Regions from separate parts of the Zavarzinia compransoris genome, predicted to be linked through region 2. Evidence: predicted binding sites of a transcription regulator. Region 2 holds the regulator's gene; each other region holds the start of a gene.
The links. The regulator LexA, encoded in region 2, represses DNA repair genes until DNA is damaged. The targets are predictions, from matches to a motif close to ATGTTCTANTTTGGTTC.

Region 1 (4,015 bases), on a different contig from region 2:
TTCTGCCTTGTCGCCGTCGTCGTCTTCGCGACCGGCGCCGGCCTTGCCGCCCATCACGGCATCGTCGAGATCGTGCATCAGATCGGCGCCCGGGAACGCGCCGTCGCGCGCGAATTCGAGGGGCATTTCCTGCGCCTCGGGCTGGTCGGCGGCGCGTTGGGCGCCCTGGTCGGCGGGCTTGCCCTCTATGGCCTGGCGCTTTACGCCGCCTCGCTCGATTCGCCCTTCCTGCCGGCGCTGGACGATCTTCTGGCCAGCCTGCTGCCGCTGGCCGGCCTGCCGGTCGCCGTCGGCCTGCTGACCATGGCGACGGCGGGGATCACCGTCACCCGCGCGCTGCGCAGGATGGTCTGAGCCATGGCGCGGCTGGTGATTCTCGAACGCGACGGCGTGCTGGCCGCCGACCGGGCCGGGGGCATCCGCAACCCGGGCGAACTGGCGCTTCTGCCCGGCGCCGGGCGGGCGCTGGCCCGGCTGAACGCGGCCGGAACGCTGACCGCGGTGGTCACCCGCCAGCCCCTGCTCGGCCGGGGTCCGCTCGACGAGGCCATGCTGGCGCGCCTGCACGACCACCTGCGCGACCTGCTCGCCGCCGAGGGGGCGCGGCTCGACCGGATCGGCCATGTCGGGGTCGCCCCGGGCGGGCCGCCGGCGCCGCCCGCGCTGGCCCCGATTCGCGCCCTGCTGCAGGATTTCCGCTGCCCGCCCGACCGGGCGGTGCTGGTCGGCCATTGCCTGGACGACCTCCAGGCCGCCGCGGCGGCGGGTGTCGCCCGCATCCTGGTGCAGACCGGGCGCGGCCGCACCACCCAGGGCGCCGGCATCCCGCGCGACCTGCTGCCGCTCCGGGTCGCGGGCGATCTGGCGGCGGCGGTCGACCTCATCCTGGGCGTCGGACAGGAGGACGGGTGATGCGCAGCCTGCGCCTGGTCTTTCTCATCCTCGCCTTTCTCGCCGGGGCCTATGCCTGGTTCCTCGGCCGGATTCCGACCGCGGTCAGCGACCCCGAACGCCGGACCGACGGCATCGTGGTCCTGACCGGCGGCGCGCTCCGCCTCGACGAAGCGGCGCAGATCATGGCCGCGGGCCGGGCCCGGCGCCTGCTGATCTCCGGCGTCTCGACCGACAGCAAGCCCGAGGATATCCGCGAGCGCCTGCCCGCCCTGCCGGACGATCTGTTCCGCTGCTGCGTCGATCTCGGCTATCAGGCGCGCAACACCATCGGCAATGCGGAAGAGGCGGCGGCCTGGGCCCGGTCCCACGGCATGGCGACGCTGCGCGTGGTCACCGCCGCCTATCACATGCCGCGCACCCTGGTCGAACTGGACCGGGCCCTGCCCGGGGTCGAACTGGTGCCGCACCCGGTATTCCCCGAACGGGTATTCGAGAGCGGTTCGCTGCCCCCCGTGACAGCGCCGCTGGAATTCGCCAAATTCGTCGCCGCCCTGCTGCGCCGCCGCCTGAGCGAGGCATCGCCGCCGCAACCGGAACGGACCGCCCCGCCCGCGGAGAGCGCGGCGCCCGCCCCGGCCGACACCCTGCCGCCCCTGAGACCGGAAACGCCCTGATGACCTTGCTGACCTGGTTTCGATCGGCCGTCTTCAACCTTTATTTCTACGCCTGGACCGCGCTGTCGGCCCTGGTGCTGTCGCCGGCGCTGGTGATGCCGCGCAATCTCGGCATGCTGGCCGCCCGCTTCTGGGTCGGCGGGGTCAACCTCGGCCTCAGGCTGATCTGCGGCATCACGGTTGAGGTCAAGGGGCGCGAGCGCCTGGCCAACGGCCCGGTGCTGATCGCCGCCAAGCACCAGTCGGCCTGGGATACGATCGCGCTTCTGTCGATCTGCGGCATGCCCGCGGTCGTGCTCAAGCGCGAGCTGACCTGGATCCCGCTCTACGGCTGGTACATCCTGGTCATGCGCATGATCCCGATCGACCGTTCCGCCGGCGCCAAGGCGCTGAAGGACATGGTGCGCCGGGCCAAGGCTGCCGCCGCCGGGGGCCGTTCCGTGCTGATCTTCCCGCAAGGGACGCGGGTCGCCGTCGGCACCAAGGCCCCCTATCAGCCGGGGGTCGCCGCCCTTTACGCCCAATTGGGCCTGCCTTGCGTGCCGGTCGCGCTCAATTCCGGCCTGGTCTGGCCGCGCCGGGCGTTCCGCCGGCCGCCGGGCCGGATCACCGTCGAATTCCTGCCGCCGATCCCGCCGGGCCTGCGCCGCGATCCCTTCATGACCTCGCTCGAAGCCCAGGTCGAAGCCGCCTCCGACGCCCTGGCCGCGGTTGCCAAGGCCGGGCCGCCGGCCTAAATCTAGGGGCGCAGACGAATCGGGAACATTGCCCACGGCCCCATATATCGCTTGTGGATAAGTGTTGCGCCACAATTTCCAGGATTCGTGGATAAGTCCAATTCTGTAACAAAATCAGCATCTTGTGCTCGGGAACATTGTGGAAACAACCACGCCCGGCAATGAAAACAAAAAGAGAACGAAGGGGCGGCCGGATGGCCTATGATCGTTCACCGCCCGCCCTGTCACCCCCGAAGACCCACGTTGAGGACCGCGCCATGGTATCGATCGCGCCGATCAGCCAGCAGATCTGGGACATGAAGTACCGCCTGAAGGAAGCGGACGGTACGGTGATCGACGCCACCATCGAGGATACCTGGCAGCGCGTGGCGACCGCGCTGGCCGCGGTCGAACCCCCCGAGACGCGCGCCCGCCACGCCGCCGACTTCCATTCGGCGCTGGCCGATTTCCGCTTCATGCCGGCGGGCCGGATCGTCGCCGGCGCCGGCACCGATCGCCGGGTGACCCTGTTCAACTGTTTCGTCATGGGCACGGTGCCGGACGACATGTCGGGCATTTTCGAGCATCTGCGCGAAGCCGCCCTGACCATGCAGCAGGGCGGCGGCATCGGTTACGACTTCTCGACCCTGCGCCCCAAGGGCGCGCCGGTGAAAGGCGTCGGCGCCGACGCCTCCGGCCCCCTGCCCTTCATGGACGTCTGGGACAGCATGTGCCGGACCATCATGTCCGCCGGCTCGCGCCGGGGCGCCATGATGGCGACCATGCGCTGCGACCACCCGGATATCGAAGCCTTCATCGCGGCCAAGCGCGACCCCGGCCGCCTGCGCATGTTCAACCTCTCGGTCCTGGTCACCGATCCGTTCATGGCGGCGGTGGAACGGGACGAGCCCTGGAACCTCGTCTTCGACGGCGTCGTCTACAAGACCGTGCAGGCCCGCGACCTGTGGGACACGATCATGAAGGCGACCTATGCCTATGCCGAGCCGGGGGTGATCTTCATCGACCGGGTCAACCGGCTGAACAATCTCTGGTACGCGGAAACGATCAGCGCGACCAACCCCTGCGGCGAACAGCCCCTGCCGCCTTACGGCGCCTGCCTGCTCGGCTCGGTCAATCTCGCCCGCTTCGTCCGCAACCCCTTCGAGGAGACGGCGGATCTCGACCTCGCCGATCTCGACCGGGTGGTGCGCCTCGCCGTCCGCATGATGGACAATGTGGTCGATGCCTCGAACTTCCCCCTGCCCGAGCAATTGGCCGAGGCGAAGGCGAAGCGCCGCATCGGCCTTGGCGTCACCGGCCTTGCCGATGCCCTGATCATGTGCCGGGCGCGCTATGGCGGGCCCCAGGCGCTGCGCCTGATCGAGCGCTGGATGCACCAGATCCAGCGCTCGGCCTATCTCGCCTCGACCGAACTCGCCGCCGAGAAGGGCGCCTTCCCCCTGTTCGACCGCGAGAAATACCTGGCCGGCGAAGCGGTCCGCGGCCTCGATGCGGACGTGCGGGCGGCGATCGCGGCGCACGGCATCCGCAATGCGCTGCTCACCTCGATCGCGCCGACGGGGACGATCTCGCTCTTTGCCGACAATGTCTCCTCCGGCCTCGAACCGGTGTTTTCCTTCGCCTATACGCGGAAGGTCCTGATGCCCGACGGCACCCGCCGGGAAGAGGATGTGACCGATTACGCCTATCGCCTGTGGCGCCGCCTGAAGG
Region 2 (4,015 bases):
CCCGGGCTCGGGCGCGAAGCCCATCCACCGGCGCTTCTTCGACCCCGAGATCTATTGCATCGTCGTCTTCGACCAGCGCGGCGCCGGCCGCTCCCGCCCCTTCGGCGCGATCGAGCGGAACACGACCCCGGACCTGATCGCCGACATGGAACGCCTGCGCGAGCATCTGCGCATCGAGCGCTGGATCGTCTTCGGCGGCAGCTGGGGCTCGACCCTCGGCCTCGCCTATGCCGAAACCCACCCTGAACAGGTGATCGCCCTCATCCTGCGCGGCATCTTCCTGTGCCGGCCGAGCGAGCTTCACTGGTTCCTCTACGGCATGAAGGAAGTCTTCCCCGAGAACTGGCGCCGCTTCGCCGGCTATCTGCCGGAAGCGGAACGGGACGACATCCTCGGCCACTACCACCGCCGCCTGACCGATCCGGACCCCGCCGTCCACCTGCCGGCGGCACGGGTGTGGAGCACCTATGAGGGCGCCTGCTCGACCTTGCTGCCCAGCCCCGAGACGGTGCGCGGCTTCGGCGAGGATGTCACCGCCCTCGGCCTCGCCCGGATCGAGGCGCATTACTTCGTCAACGATTGCTTCCTCCGCCCCGATCAATTGCTCGAAGACGTCGGGCGCATCCGCCACATCCCGGCGGAGATCGTGCAGGGGCGCTATGACATGGTCTGCCCCATCCGCTCCGCCGACGACCTGCACCGCGCCTGGCCCGAGGCGGGCTACAAGGTCGTGCCCGATGCCGGCCACAGCGCCTTCGAGCCCGGGATTCGCGCCGCCCTGGTCCAGGCGGCGGAAAAGTTCAAGAAATTGAAGGCCTGAACGACTTGAAAGCCTGAACGACTTGACGGGGACCTGGAACCAAAATAGAACACTGACAAGTGTTCCGCGAATGTTCCAATAACCGATTCCATAGGGGCGGGCCATGCTGACCAAGAAGCAATATGAATTGCTCGTCTTCATCGACGCCCGCCTGCGGGAAAAGGGCGTGTCGCCCTCGTTCGACGAGATGAAGGACGCCCTGAACCTGAAATCGAAGTCGGGCATTCACCGCCTGATCACGGCGCTGGAGGAACGGGGCTTCATCCGCCGCCTCGCCCATCGCGCCCGGGCGCTCGAAGTCACGCGCCTGCCCGATCCGATCAAGACCACCAAGGGGCCGCGCATCGCCGCGACCGACGGCAAGGTGATCACCGGCACCTTCTCCACCCCCCTGCCCGCCGCGCGCACGGACGAGGGCCTGGCCGCCGTCTCCCTGCCCCTGCACGGGCGGATCGCCGCCGGCACCCCGATCGAGGCGCTGTCGGACAATTCCCGCAGCGTCGCCGTCCCCGCCAGCCTGCTCGGCAAGGGCGAACATTACGCCCTCGAGGTGCAGGGCGATTCCATGGTCGAGGCCGGCATCAACGACGGCGACGTGGTCATCATCCGCCGCGCCGACACGGCGGAGAACGGCACCATCGTGGTCGCCCTGATCGACGACGCCGAGGCGACCTTGAAGCGCCTGCGCCGCAAGGGCAATACGATCGCCCTCGAACCCGCCAATGCCGCCTATGAGACGCGGATCTTCGGCCCCGACCGGGTGAAGGTCCAGGGCCGGCTGGTCGGCCTGTTCCGCCGCTATCACTGAACGGGCGCCCACCAGCCCGGCGTCCAGGGGCGCCGGCCGCGCGCCGCCGCCGTATCGCTCAGGCGCCCCTCGCCGTCGATCACCAGCGTGCCGCGCCCGGCGAGGCGTGACGGGCCAAGGACGAGGCCGGGGCAATCCGCCGGGGCCGCCGCCTCCCGCGCCGTCAGGATGACCACGGCGGCACAGGGGATCTCCGCCGCTTCCGCTGCCGTATCGATCACCGCCTCGCCGCCGCCGGGCAGGGCCAGGCGGCAGCGGCGGCCCTCGCAAGCCTCGGCCCGGGCGGTAACGGCAAGGGTGCCCAGGCCCAGGCGTTCCTGCCATTGCTCGATCACGAAACGAGGGCTGGCCGGCGGCAGGGCGACCAGGGCGCCGTCCCGCACCGTGGCGACCGCCCGGCCTTCCTCGTGAATCAGCAGGCGGGGCGGATCGGCGATCTCGGCCGCCCAGAGGCCGAGGCCGGCCGCGAGGAACGCGAGCGCGCTGAGCCGCAGCCGCCCCCGCCACAGGCACAGCGACAGGCCCGCCAGCACCATCAGGACCAGCGCCCCCTGCCCCATGGCCGGCACCGATAGCTGTGCCCCGGGCAAGGCGGCGATTTCGGCCGCCAGCGCATCGATCACCCCGATCGCCGGCCCGAGCAGGGCCAGCACCGGCCCCTCGGCACCGAAGGGCATGAGCAAAGCCGCGACCACGATCAGCGGCATGACGAGAAAGCCGGTCCAAGGCACGGCCACGAGGTTGGCGACGATGCCATAGGCGGAGAACTGGCCGAAATGGGCGACCCCGAAGGGCGCCGTGGCCACGGTCGCCAGCACGCCCGAGAGCAGGATACCGAGCAGGGCCAGGCCCCCGCGCCCGAAAAGCCCGGTCTGCGCCCGCCAACGGGCCAGCGGCGTCCGCACCGCCTCGAAGCCGGCGACAAGGGCGGTGACCGAGGCGAAGGACATGCCGAAACCGGGCGCGGTCAGGCTTTCCGGTTCCAGCAGCAGGATCACGGCGGCGGCAATGGCGACCAGGCGCAGCGTGATCGCCAGCCGGTCGGCGATCACCGCGACCAGGACGATGGCGGTCATGATGAAGCTGCGCTGCGCCGGCACGTCGAGGCCGGCGACCACCGTATAGGCCCCCGCCGCGAGAATGGCCGCGGCCGCCGCCCATTTCTTCACCGGATAGCGCAGCGAGACGGAACCCGCGGCCGCCAGCAGGAAACGCAGGGAAAACAGCACGACCCCGGCGGCAAGGCCGATGTGCAGGCCCGAGATCGACAGGATGTGGGAAATCCCGGCGGCTCGCCAGCGCGCCTCCACCGCCTCCGGAATGCCGCCGCGGATGCCGACCATCAGGGCGGCGGCGATCGCGCCCTCGGTCCGGTCCATGGCGTTGGCGATACGGCCGGCCATGCGCTGGCGCCAGGCGGCCAGCCCGCCCTGCCCCGCGCCGTCGTCGATCGCGATCGGGGCGGCGGTGGCAAAGCCGACCGCCCCGATGCCGCCGAACCACAGGGCCCGGCCATGGTCCGGCGCGCCGGGCAGCGCCGGCCCGGGCGGCGGCAAGAGAATGGCCTGCACCGCGATCCGGGCCCCGGGGGCCAGCCCCGCGACCGTGGCCGCGGTATCGAAACTGAGGCGGATTTCCCGCGGCCAGGGCGGGGCAAGGCCGGTCGCCCGCGCGACACGGAGGCCGAGGCGGGGCCGCTGGTCGGGCCGGGCCTCGACGGTCAGGACCCGCCCCTCGACGACCACGATTCCGGTCCGCCCCGGCACCACCGGCGTTCCCTGCAGATGGGCCCGCAGCGCGATCGCGGCAAAGCCGGCGGCGACGGCCAGCGCCCCTGCAAGACAGACGACGGCGACCGGATGCCGGCGCATGGCCAGCAGCGCCGATGCAACCAGGACGGCGGGCGCGACGGCGGCATGAAGCGCAGGCTCGACCGGCAATGCGAAGTAAAGCCCGATGCCTGCGCCGATCAGCACCGGAAGCCATAAGGACCAGCGATCCCGGTTTTCAATTATAAGTTGCATTCAGAAGCGACCGGAAGCGAAGGGCAGGAATCGTGGCATTCCCGTTACGACTATCGCCGCATGGTAGCAGGCGCTCGAAAGGGTGTGATCCGCCAAATCGCCATGCTAAGAAGTCACGTTTGCAGAAGAAGAAGCGTATTCACCGTCATGTCCGCTATCGTCACCCGTTTTGCCCCTTCGCCCACCGGCTACCTGCACATCGGGGGGGCGCGCACGGCCCTCTTCAACTGGCTGTTCGCCCGGCATTTCGGCGGCACGTTCCGCCTGCGCATCGAGGACACGGACCGCCAGCGTTCGACCGACGATGCCATCGGCAAGATCTTCGAGGGCCTGCAATGGCTGGGCCTCGACTGGGACGGCGAT
Region 3 (4,015 bases), on a different contig from region 2:
CCATGGAATTGTCGGCGGTGGCGCGGGCGGTGATCGGGCCCGAGGGCATCGTCATCCAGCACAATATGCCCTGGGCCGCCATGGGGCTGCCGCGGGACACCGTGCCCGAGCCCTGGGTCGAGGCGGTGGAGCGCGGCCAGGAGCGCCGCTTCGCCCTGGTGCCCAGCGGCCGCCAGATCGAGGTGGTGGGGCGGGGCCTCGGCACCCTGGCCCATTACTACCTGCTGACGGTCCGCGACGTGATCGAGGCGCCGAGCATCGATCCCGGCATTTTCGAGCATGCCGACCTCGGCTGGTTCGAGATGGACCCGCGCGGCGCGGTCACGGCGATCAATGCGACGCTGGCCAATTGGCTCGGCCGCCCGATCGAGGATATCTATGCCGGCGGCCTGTCGATCTACGAAATCTTCCGGCCCGCGGCCCATGCCGATGTCGGCGACGACCGCTACCGCGCCGATCTCCTGCCGGTCGACGACGAGAGTTTCCCGGTCGAAGTGGTGTTGCAGGGCGGCGCCGGCGGCACGGCGCCGCGCGGCGGCCTGATCATCGATCTCCGCGAGATCGTGCGCTCGGTCGAGGCCCTGGCCGAATCGGCGGAGCGCTTCGGCCGCTTCATCGACGATGCCCCGGTCGGCATCGCCGCGCTGACCGCCGAGGGCCGGGTCGAGGAAGCCAACCCGGTCTTCGCCGAAATGGTCGCCGGCCGGCCCGAGCCCGAGGAAGTGCTGGGCCAGGACCTGCGCCAGATGATCGACTGGCCGCCCGACGACGACCGCGCCGGCGCCGATTTCGCCCAGGTCCTGGCCGGGGCCGACGGGGCCAGCGCCGAATTGCGCTTCAAGGCGACCCCCAGCCTGACGCTCCGCCTGTTCGCGACCCGCGCCAGCCGGGTCCACATCGGCGGCGAGCGCACCACCACCCGCATCGTCTATATGCTCGACGTCTCCGCCCAGAAGGCGCTGGAGGAACAATTTGTCCAGTCCCAGAAGATGCAGGCCGTGGGCCAGCTCGCCGGCGGCATCGCCCATGATTTCAACAACCTGCTGACCGCCATCATCGGCTTCTGCGACCTGCTGCTCACCCGCCACGGGCCGGGGGACGATTCCTTCCCCGACGTCATGCAGATCAAGCAGAACGCCAATCGCGCCGCCAACCTGGTCCGCCAGCTGCTCGCCTTCTCGCGCCGGCAGACGCTGCGGCCCAAGATCATCGACATCCGCGATACGCTGAACGACCTCTCCACATTGCTGCGGCGCCTGATCGGCGCCAATATCCGCCTCGATCTCCAGCATGCCCCCGATCTCGGCCTCGTCCGCGTCGACCCCAGCCAGTTCGACCAGGTGATCATCAACCTCGTCGTCAATGCCCGCGACGCCATGGCCGAGGGCGGCCGCATCACCATCAAGACCCGCAACCTGTCGCGCCGCGAATTGCGCCGCCATCCGGCCCTGCAGCTGCCGCCCGGCGACTATGTGATGATCGAGGTCGCGGACAGCGGCCACGGCATTCCCCGCGACGTCCTGCCCAAGATCTTCGAGCCCTTCTTCACCACCAAGGAAGTGGGGGCGGGCACCGGCCTCGGCCTTTCCACCGTCTATGGCATCGTGAAGCAGACCGGCGGCTCGATCACCGTCGACAGCGAGCCGGGCCAGGGCACCACCTTCCGCATCGCCCTGCCGCGCCATGTCGGCGGCGCCGAGGCGGATACGGAGGCGGCGGCCGAGGCACCCGAAAAGCCCGAGACCGCGGCCGCCCCCGGCAATGAAACCGTGCTCATCGTCGAGGACGAGGATGCGGTGCGCAATTTCTCGGTCCGGGCCCTGCGCCGCCAGGGCTATCAGGTGCTCGAAGCCCCGACCGGCGAGGAGGCGCTCGAGATCATCGAAAGCGGCGCGGCGCGAATCGAGCTGCTGATCTCCGACGTGGTGATGCCGACCATGGACGGGCCCTCGCTGGCGCGCCGCGCCCAGGAATTGCTGCCCGACCTCAAGGTGATCCTGATTTCCGGCTATGCCGAGGAACAGTTCCGCAAGAGCCTGGACCCCGGCCTCGCCTTCACCTTCCTGGCCAAGCCCTTCAGCCTGAAGCAGCTGGGCGCCCTGGTGCGCGAGGTGCTGGACGGCAAATAGGGTGAAACGAGAACAAAACAGGATTGCGGGCGGGAACAAATAAGGTACATTGAGGGCCAAGGGAAAACCGCTCGGGGCCCTGCATTGGCGGGTTGAAACGCGCCGGGGGCTTTGGAATAAGGAGGTCCTCTACATGTCGTCGCCAGCCTTGCGCCTCGTCGGATCGGAAAACATGGACAAGCAGAAGGCCCTCGAGGCCGCTCTCGGGCAGATTGAACGCGCCTTCGGCAAGGGCTCGGTGATGAAGCTCGGCGCCCGCGAAAGCGCGGTGGAGGCCGAGGCGGTCTCGACCGGCTCGCTCGGGCTCGACATCGCCCTCGGCATCGGCGGCCTGCCGCGCGGCCGCATCGTCGAGATCTACGGCCCCGAATCCTCGGGCAAGACCACGCTCGCCCTTCAGGTCGTCGCCAATGCCCAGCGCAAGGGCGGCATCTGCGCCTTCGTCGACGCGGAACATGCGCTCGACCCGATCTATGCCCGCAAGCTCGGCGTCGACGTCGACGAATTGCTGATCTCCCAGCCCGACACCGGCGAACAGGCGCTGGAAATCGCCGATACGCTGGTCCGCTCCGGCGCGGTCGAAGTGCTGGTGATCGATTCGGTGGCGGCGCTCACGCCCCGCGCCGAACTCGAGGGCGAGATGGGCGATTCCCATGTCGGCCTCCAGGCCCGCCTGATGTCCCAGGCCCTGCGCAAGCTGACCGGCTCGATCTCCAAGTCGAACTGCATGGTGATCTTCATCAACCAGATCCGCCAGAAGATCGGCGTGATGTTCGGCAATCCGGAAACCACCACCGGCGGCAATGCCCTGAAGTTCTATGCCTCGGTCCGTCTCGACATCCGCCGCATCGGCGCGATCAAGGACAAGGAAGAGGTGGTCGGCAACCAGACCAAGGTGAAGGTGGTCAAGAACAAGATGGCGCCGCCGTTCAAGGAAGCGCTGTTCGATATCATGTATGGCGAAGGCACCTCGAAGACCGGCGAATTGATCGACCTCGGCATCAAGGCCGGCATCGTCGACAAGTCGGGCTCGTGGTTCTCCTACGACAGCCAGCGCATCGGCCAGGGCCGCGAGAACGCCAAGACTTTCCTCGCCAGCCACCCCGAGATGGCGGACGAGATCGAGCGGAAGATCCGCGCCAATGCCGGCATCGTTTCCGCCGCGATGACCGGCAGCCCGGAGGCCGACGCCGAAGGCTCGGCCGAGGACGCGTAAGCGCGTTTCCCTTACCCCACGGGAAGCCGCGTGCCCCGCGTTCCCGTGGCCCCTCGAAGCCCCCTTCCGGTCAGGGAAGGGGGCTTCTCTTTGTCAGCGGATGCTGATCCAGGTCGATTTCAGCTGGGTGTATTTTTCCATGGCGTGAAGCGAGCGGTCGCGGCCGGTGCCCGACTGCTTGACCCCGCCGAAGGGCACGGTGATATCGTCCTCGTCCCAGCCGTTGATCCAGACGAGGCCGGCGCGCAGGGCCCGCGCCGCCTTCAGCGCCTTGTCGATGTCCTTGGTCCAGATCGCGGAGGCGAGGCCGTAGATCGTGCCGTTGCCGATGCGGATCGCCTCGTCCAGCCCGTTGAAGGTGATGGTCGAGAGTACGGGGCCGAAGATTTCTTCCTGGGCGATGCGGGCGGTCGGGCTGACCTTGTCGAAGACCGTCGGCTCGATGTAGTAGCCGCCGCTCTCGATCCGGGCGCGCTTGCCGCCCAGGCGGATCTCGCCGCCGTCCGCGCGCCCGGTCTCGATATAGCCGAGCACCCGTTTCATCTGCTTCTCATCGACGATCGCGCCCATTTTCGTCGCGGGGTCGAGCGGGTTGCCCGGCTGGATGGTGGCGGTGACCCGGGCGAGGCGGTCGAGGAATTCCTCCTTGATCGGCTCCTCGACCAGGAGG
Region 4 (4,015 bases), on a different contig from region 2:
AGCACGTCGGCGATCGAGCGGTCCTTGAAGGTGACGTCCAGGGTTTCGCGGTTGTAGCGCCTGCCCTTGCAGACGTCGCATTGGACGTAGACGTCGGGCAGGAAGTGCATCTCGATCTTGATGACGCCGTCGCCCTGGCACGCCTCGCAGCGCCCGCCCTTCACGTTGAAGGAGAAGCGCCCGGCCTTGTAGCCGCGGGCCTGGGCCTCGGGCAGGCCGGCGAACCAGTCGCGGATCGGGGTGAAGGCGCCGGTATAGGTCGCCGGGTTGGAGCGCGGCGTGCGCCCGATCGGCGACTGGTCGATGTCGATCACCTTGTCCAACAGGTCGACGCCCTCGATCGCATCATGGGGGGCGGCCAGGTCCCGGCTGCCGCTCAGGCGCCGCGACAGGCCCTTGAACAGGGTTTCGATGATCAGGGTCGACTTGCCGCCGCCGGAAACGCCGGTCACGCAGGTGAAGGTGCCGAGCGGGATGCGGGCCGTCACGGCCTTCAGGTTGTTGCCGCGCGCCCCGACGATGGACAGCATGCGCTTCCTGTCGAAGGGCCGGCGGAGTGCCGGGATCGGCACCGACCGCGCGCCCGAGAGATATTGCCCGGTCAGGCTGGCGGGATTGGCCATGATCTCGGCCGGGGTGCCGGCGGCGATCACCTGGCCGCCGTGGATGCCGGCGGCGGGGCCCATGTCGATGACATGGTCGGCGGTGCGGATCGCATCCTCGTCGTGCTCGACCACGATCACCGTATTGCCGAGATTGCGCAGGCGCTTCAGGGTTTCGATCAGCCGGTCATTGTCGCGCTGGTGCAGGCCGATCGAGGGTTCGTCGAGGACGTAGAGTACGCCGGTCAGGCCCGAGCCGATCTGCGAGGCGAGGCGGATGCGCTGGCTTTCCCCGCCGGACAGGGTGCCGGAGGCCCGCGCCATGGTCAGGTAGTCGAGCCCGACATTGACCAGGAAGCCCAGGCGCTCGTTGATTTCCTTGAGGATGCGGGCGGCGATCTCGGCCTGCTTCGGGGTCAGCCGGTCGGTGAGGTCCAGGAACCAGCGCGCCGCCTCGGCGATCGATTTCTCCGTCACCTCGCCGACATGAAGACCGCCGATCTTCACCGCCAGCGCCTCGGGCTTCAGGCGGTGGCCGTGGCACGCCTCGCATTCCGAGGCGGACTGATAGGCCGAAAGCTCCTCGCGCATCCAGTCGCTTTCGGTTTCCTTCCAGCGCCGTTGCAGGTTGGGGATCACGCCCTCGAACGGCTTGGTGGTCTCGAAGCGGCGGGTGCCGTCCTCATAGGTCATGGTGACGGCGGTCTTGCCCGAACCGTTCAGCAGCAGGTCGCGGACATTGTCCGGCAGGTCGCGCCAGGGCTTGTGCAGGCTGAACTTATAGGCCCGCGCCAGGCTTTCCAGGGTCTGGGTGAAGAAGGCGGAAATCGTCTTGGCCCAGGGCGCGATCGCGCCCTGGCCGAGGCTGAGATTGTCGTCCGGCACGATCAGGGCCGGATCGAAATAGAGTCTCACCCCCAGCCCGTCGCAGGACGGGCAGGCGCCGAAGGGATTGTTGAAGGAAAAGAGCCGGGGCTCGATCTCGGGAATGGTGAAGCCCGAGACCGGGCAGGCGAATTTCTGCGAGAACAGGGTGGTCTCGCCGGTCGCCGCGTTCTCGGCGACGGCGATGCCGTCGGCCAGTTCGAGCGCGGTTTCCAGGCTGTCGGCCAGGCGCGAGGCGATCTCGGGCTTCACCACCACCCGGTCGACCACGACGTCGATATCGTGCTTCAGCTTCTTGTTGAGGGCCGGCACCTCGGCAATGTCGTAGAGCGTGCCGTCCACCTTCACCCGCTGGAAGCCGCGCTTCTGCAGGTCGGCCAGTTCCTTGCGGTACTCGCCCTTCCGCCCGCGCACGAAGGGCGCGATCAGGAGCAGGCGGGTCCCCTCCGGCAGGGCCAGGATGCGGTCGACCATCTGGCTGATGGTCTGGCTTTCGATCGGCAGGCCGGTCGCCGGCGAATAGGGCACGCCGATCCGGGCATAGAGCAGGCGCAGGTAGTCGTAGATCTCGGTGACCGTGCCGACCGTCGAGCGCGGGTTGCGCGAGGTCGTCTTCTGTTCGATCGAGATCGCGGGCGACAGGCCCTCGATCTGGTCGACGTCCGGCTTCTGCATCAGTTCGAGGAACTGGCGGGCATAGGCCGACAGCGATTCGACATAGCGGCGCTGGCCCTCGGCATAGATCGTGTCGAAGGCGAGGGACGACTTGCCCGAGCCGGACAGGCCGGTGATCACCACCAGCTTGTCGCGCGGGATGTCGACGTCGACGTTCTTGAGGTTATGTTCGCGGGCACCGCGGACGCAGATGAACTTGGACGACATGGGGCCTCAGCAATGCGGCACGACGCGGACGCGACGGAAAACCGAACCACGGCATGATATGGTCTGAAGGTTCATCGCAGTCTATGCCTCGGCGGCGGATTATGAGTAGAAACGTCGCAACATGCCACTTGATCGAGTCGGCATCATCGTTCTTATTATGTTCTAGTCTGTCGGTGTCGCAAGCACCAAGGGGAGAGCCATGGCGGGCAGTGTCAACAAGGTCATTCTGGTCGGCAACCTGGGCCGCGATCCGGAATCCCGCAACCTGCAGGACGGCAGCCCGGTGGTGAACCTGTCGGTCGCCACCTCGGAATCCTGGAAGGACCGCATGTCCGGCGAGCGCAAGGAGCGCACGGAGTGGCATCGCGTCGTCATCTTCAATGAGAACCTGGCCCGCATCGCCCAGCAGTACCTGCGGAAGGGCAGCAAGGTCTATGTCGAAGGCGCGCTCCAGACCCGGAAATGGACCGACCAGCAGGGCCAGGAGCGTTTCTCGACCGAAGTCGTGCTGCAGAAATTCCGCGGCGAACTGACCCTGCTCGACGGCAAGGGCGAGGGCGGCGGCATGGGCGGGCCTGACGACATGGGCGGCGATTTCGGCGGCGGCTCGGGCGGCGGCCGGTCGGGCGGCGGCGGCGGCTTTGGCGGCGGCGGCGGCCGGTCCTCGGGCGGTGGCGGCGGCGGCGGCGGCCGGTCGGGCGGCGGCTTCGGCGGCGGCCCGGATCTCGACGACGAAATTCCCTTCTGATCCTCGCCCGTCAAGGGAGGGCAGGGCATGAGCGCCGGGTCGGGAACAGGGGCTGAACCGCGCCCGTTCGAGCGCATCGCCATCGTCGGCGCCGGGGCCTGGGGCACGGCGCTGGCGCTCACCGCCCATCGCGCCGGGCGCGGGGTCGCGCTCTGGGCGCGGGAAGCCTCGGTGGTCGAAGCGGTGGCGCGCGACCGGCGCAATCCTTTCCTGCCGGCCCCGGTCGACCTGCCGGCGGCGATCGCCGTCACCGGCGACCTGCCGGCGGTGGTCGCGGGGGCCGATCTCGTCCTGATGGTGACGCCGTCCCAGCACCTGCGCCGCATGCTGGGCGAGGTCGCGCCCCTGCTCGGGCCGGCCGTTCCGGTGGTCATCTGCGCCAAGGGCGTCGAGGGGGAAACCGGCGCCCTGATGAGCGCGGTGGGCGCGGCCGCCTTGCCCGGCCGGCCGCTGGCCGTCCTCTCCGGCCCCACCTTCGCGACCGAAGTCGCCCTGGACCTGCCGACGGCGGTGACCGTCGCCGCCCGGGGCGACCATGGCTTTGGGCCCGATCACCTGGCGGCGCGCGTCGCCGTCACTTTCGCCACCCGCCACTTCCGGCCCTATCTGTCGGACGACCTGATCGGGGTCGAGATCGGCGGCGCGGTGAAGAATGTCATCGCCATCGCCTGCGGCATCGCTGCCGGCAAGGGCCTGGGCAGCAATGCCCGCGCCGCCCTGATCACCAGGGGGCTGGCCGAACTCACCCGTCTCGGCGTCGCGGTCGGGGCCCGGTCGGAAACCCTGGGCGGCCTGGCCGGGGTGGGCGACCTGGTGCTGACCTGTTCGAGCGAGCAGTCGCGCAACTTCTCCTTCGGCAAGGCGCTGGGCGAGGGGCGGCGCGCGGCCCTGACCGACG

Region 1: the regulator LexA is predicted to act here: its motif matches at 2,471-2,487, upstream of DKG75_RS07065 (adenosylcobalamin-dependent ribonucleoside-diphosphate reductase).
Region 3: the regulator LexA is predicted to act here: its motif matches at 2,163-2,179, upstream of recA (recombinase RecA).
Region 4: the regulator LexA is predicted to act here: its motif matches at 2,516-2,532, upstream of uvrA (excinuclease ABC subunit UvrA).

The regions. Positions count from the first base shown of each region.
Region 1 covers NZ_QGLF01000002.1:264,293-268,307, reverse strand. Annotated here, with positions in the region: gene DKG75_RS07085 (cell division protein FtsX) at 1-354, shown strand, start outside; gene DKG75_RS07080 (HAD hydrolase-like protein) at 358-912, shown strand; gene DKG75_RS07075 (YdcF family protein) at 912-1,568, shown strand; gene DKG75_RS07070 (lysophospholipid acyltransferase family protein) at 1,568-2,305, shown strand; gene DKG75_RS07065 (adenosylcobalamin-dependent ribonucleoside-diphosphate reductase) at 2,563-4,015, shown strand, end outside.
Region 2 covers NZ_QGLF01000001.1:907,844-911,858, forward strand. Annotated here, with positions in the region: gene pip (prolyl aminopeptidase) at 1-820, shown strand, start outside; gene lexA (transcriptional repressor LexA) at 924-1,628, shown strand; gene DKG75_RS04500 (ComEC/Rec2 family competence protein) at 1,622-3,604, opposite strand; gene gltX (glutamate--tRNA ligase) at 3,800-4,015, shown strand, end outside.
Region 3 covers NZ_QGLF01000004.1:280,041-284,055, forward strand. Annotated here, with positions in the region: gene DKG75_RS15255 (hybrid sensor histidine kinase/response regulator) at 1-2,129, shown strand, start outside; gene recA (recombinase RecA) at 2,263-3,345, shown strand; gene DKG75_RS15265 (aldehyde dehydrogenase) at 3,439-4,015, opposite strand, start outside.
Region 4 covers NZ_QGLF01000004.1:572,793-576,807, forward strand. Annotated here, with positions in the region: gene uvrA (excinuclease ABC subunit UvrA) at 1-2,369, opposite strand, end outside; gene ssb (single-stranded DNA-binding protein) at 2,569-3,117, shown strand; gene DKG75_RS16720 (NAD(P)H-dependent glycerol-3-phosphate dehydrogenase) at 3,145-4,015, shown strand, end outside.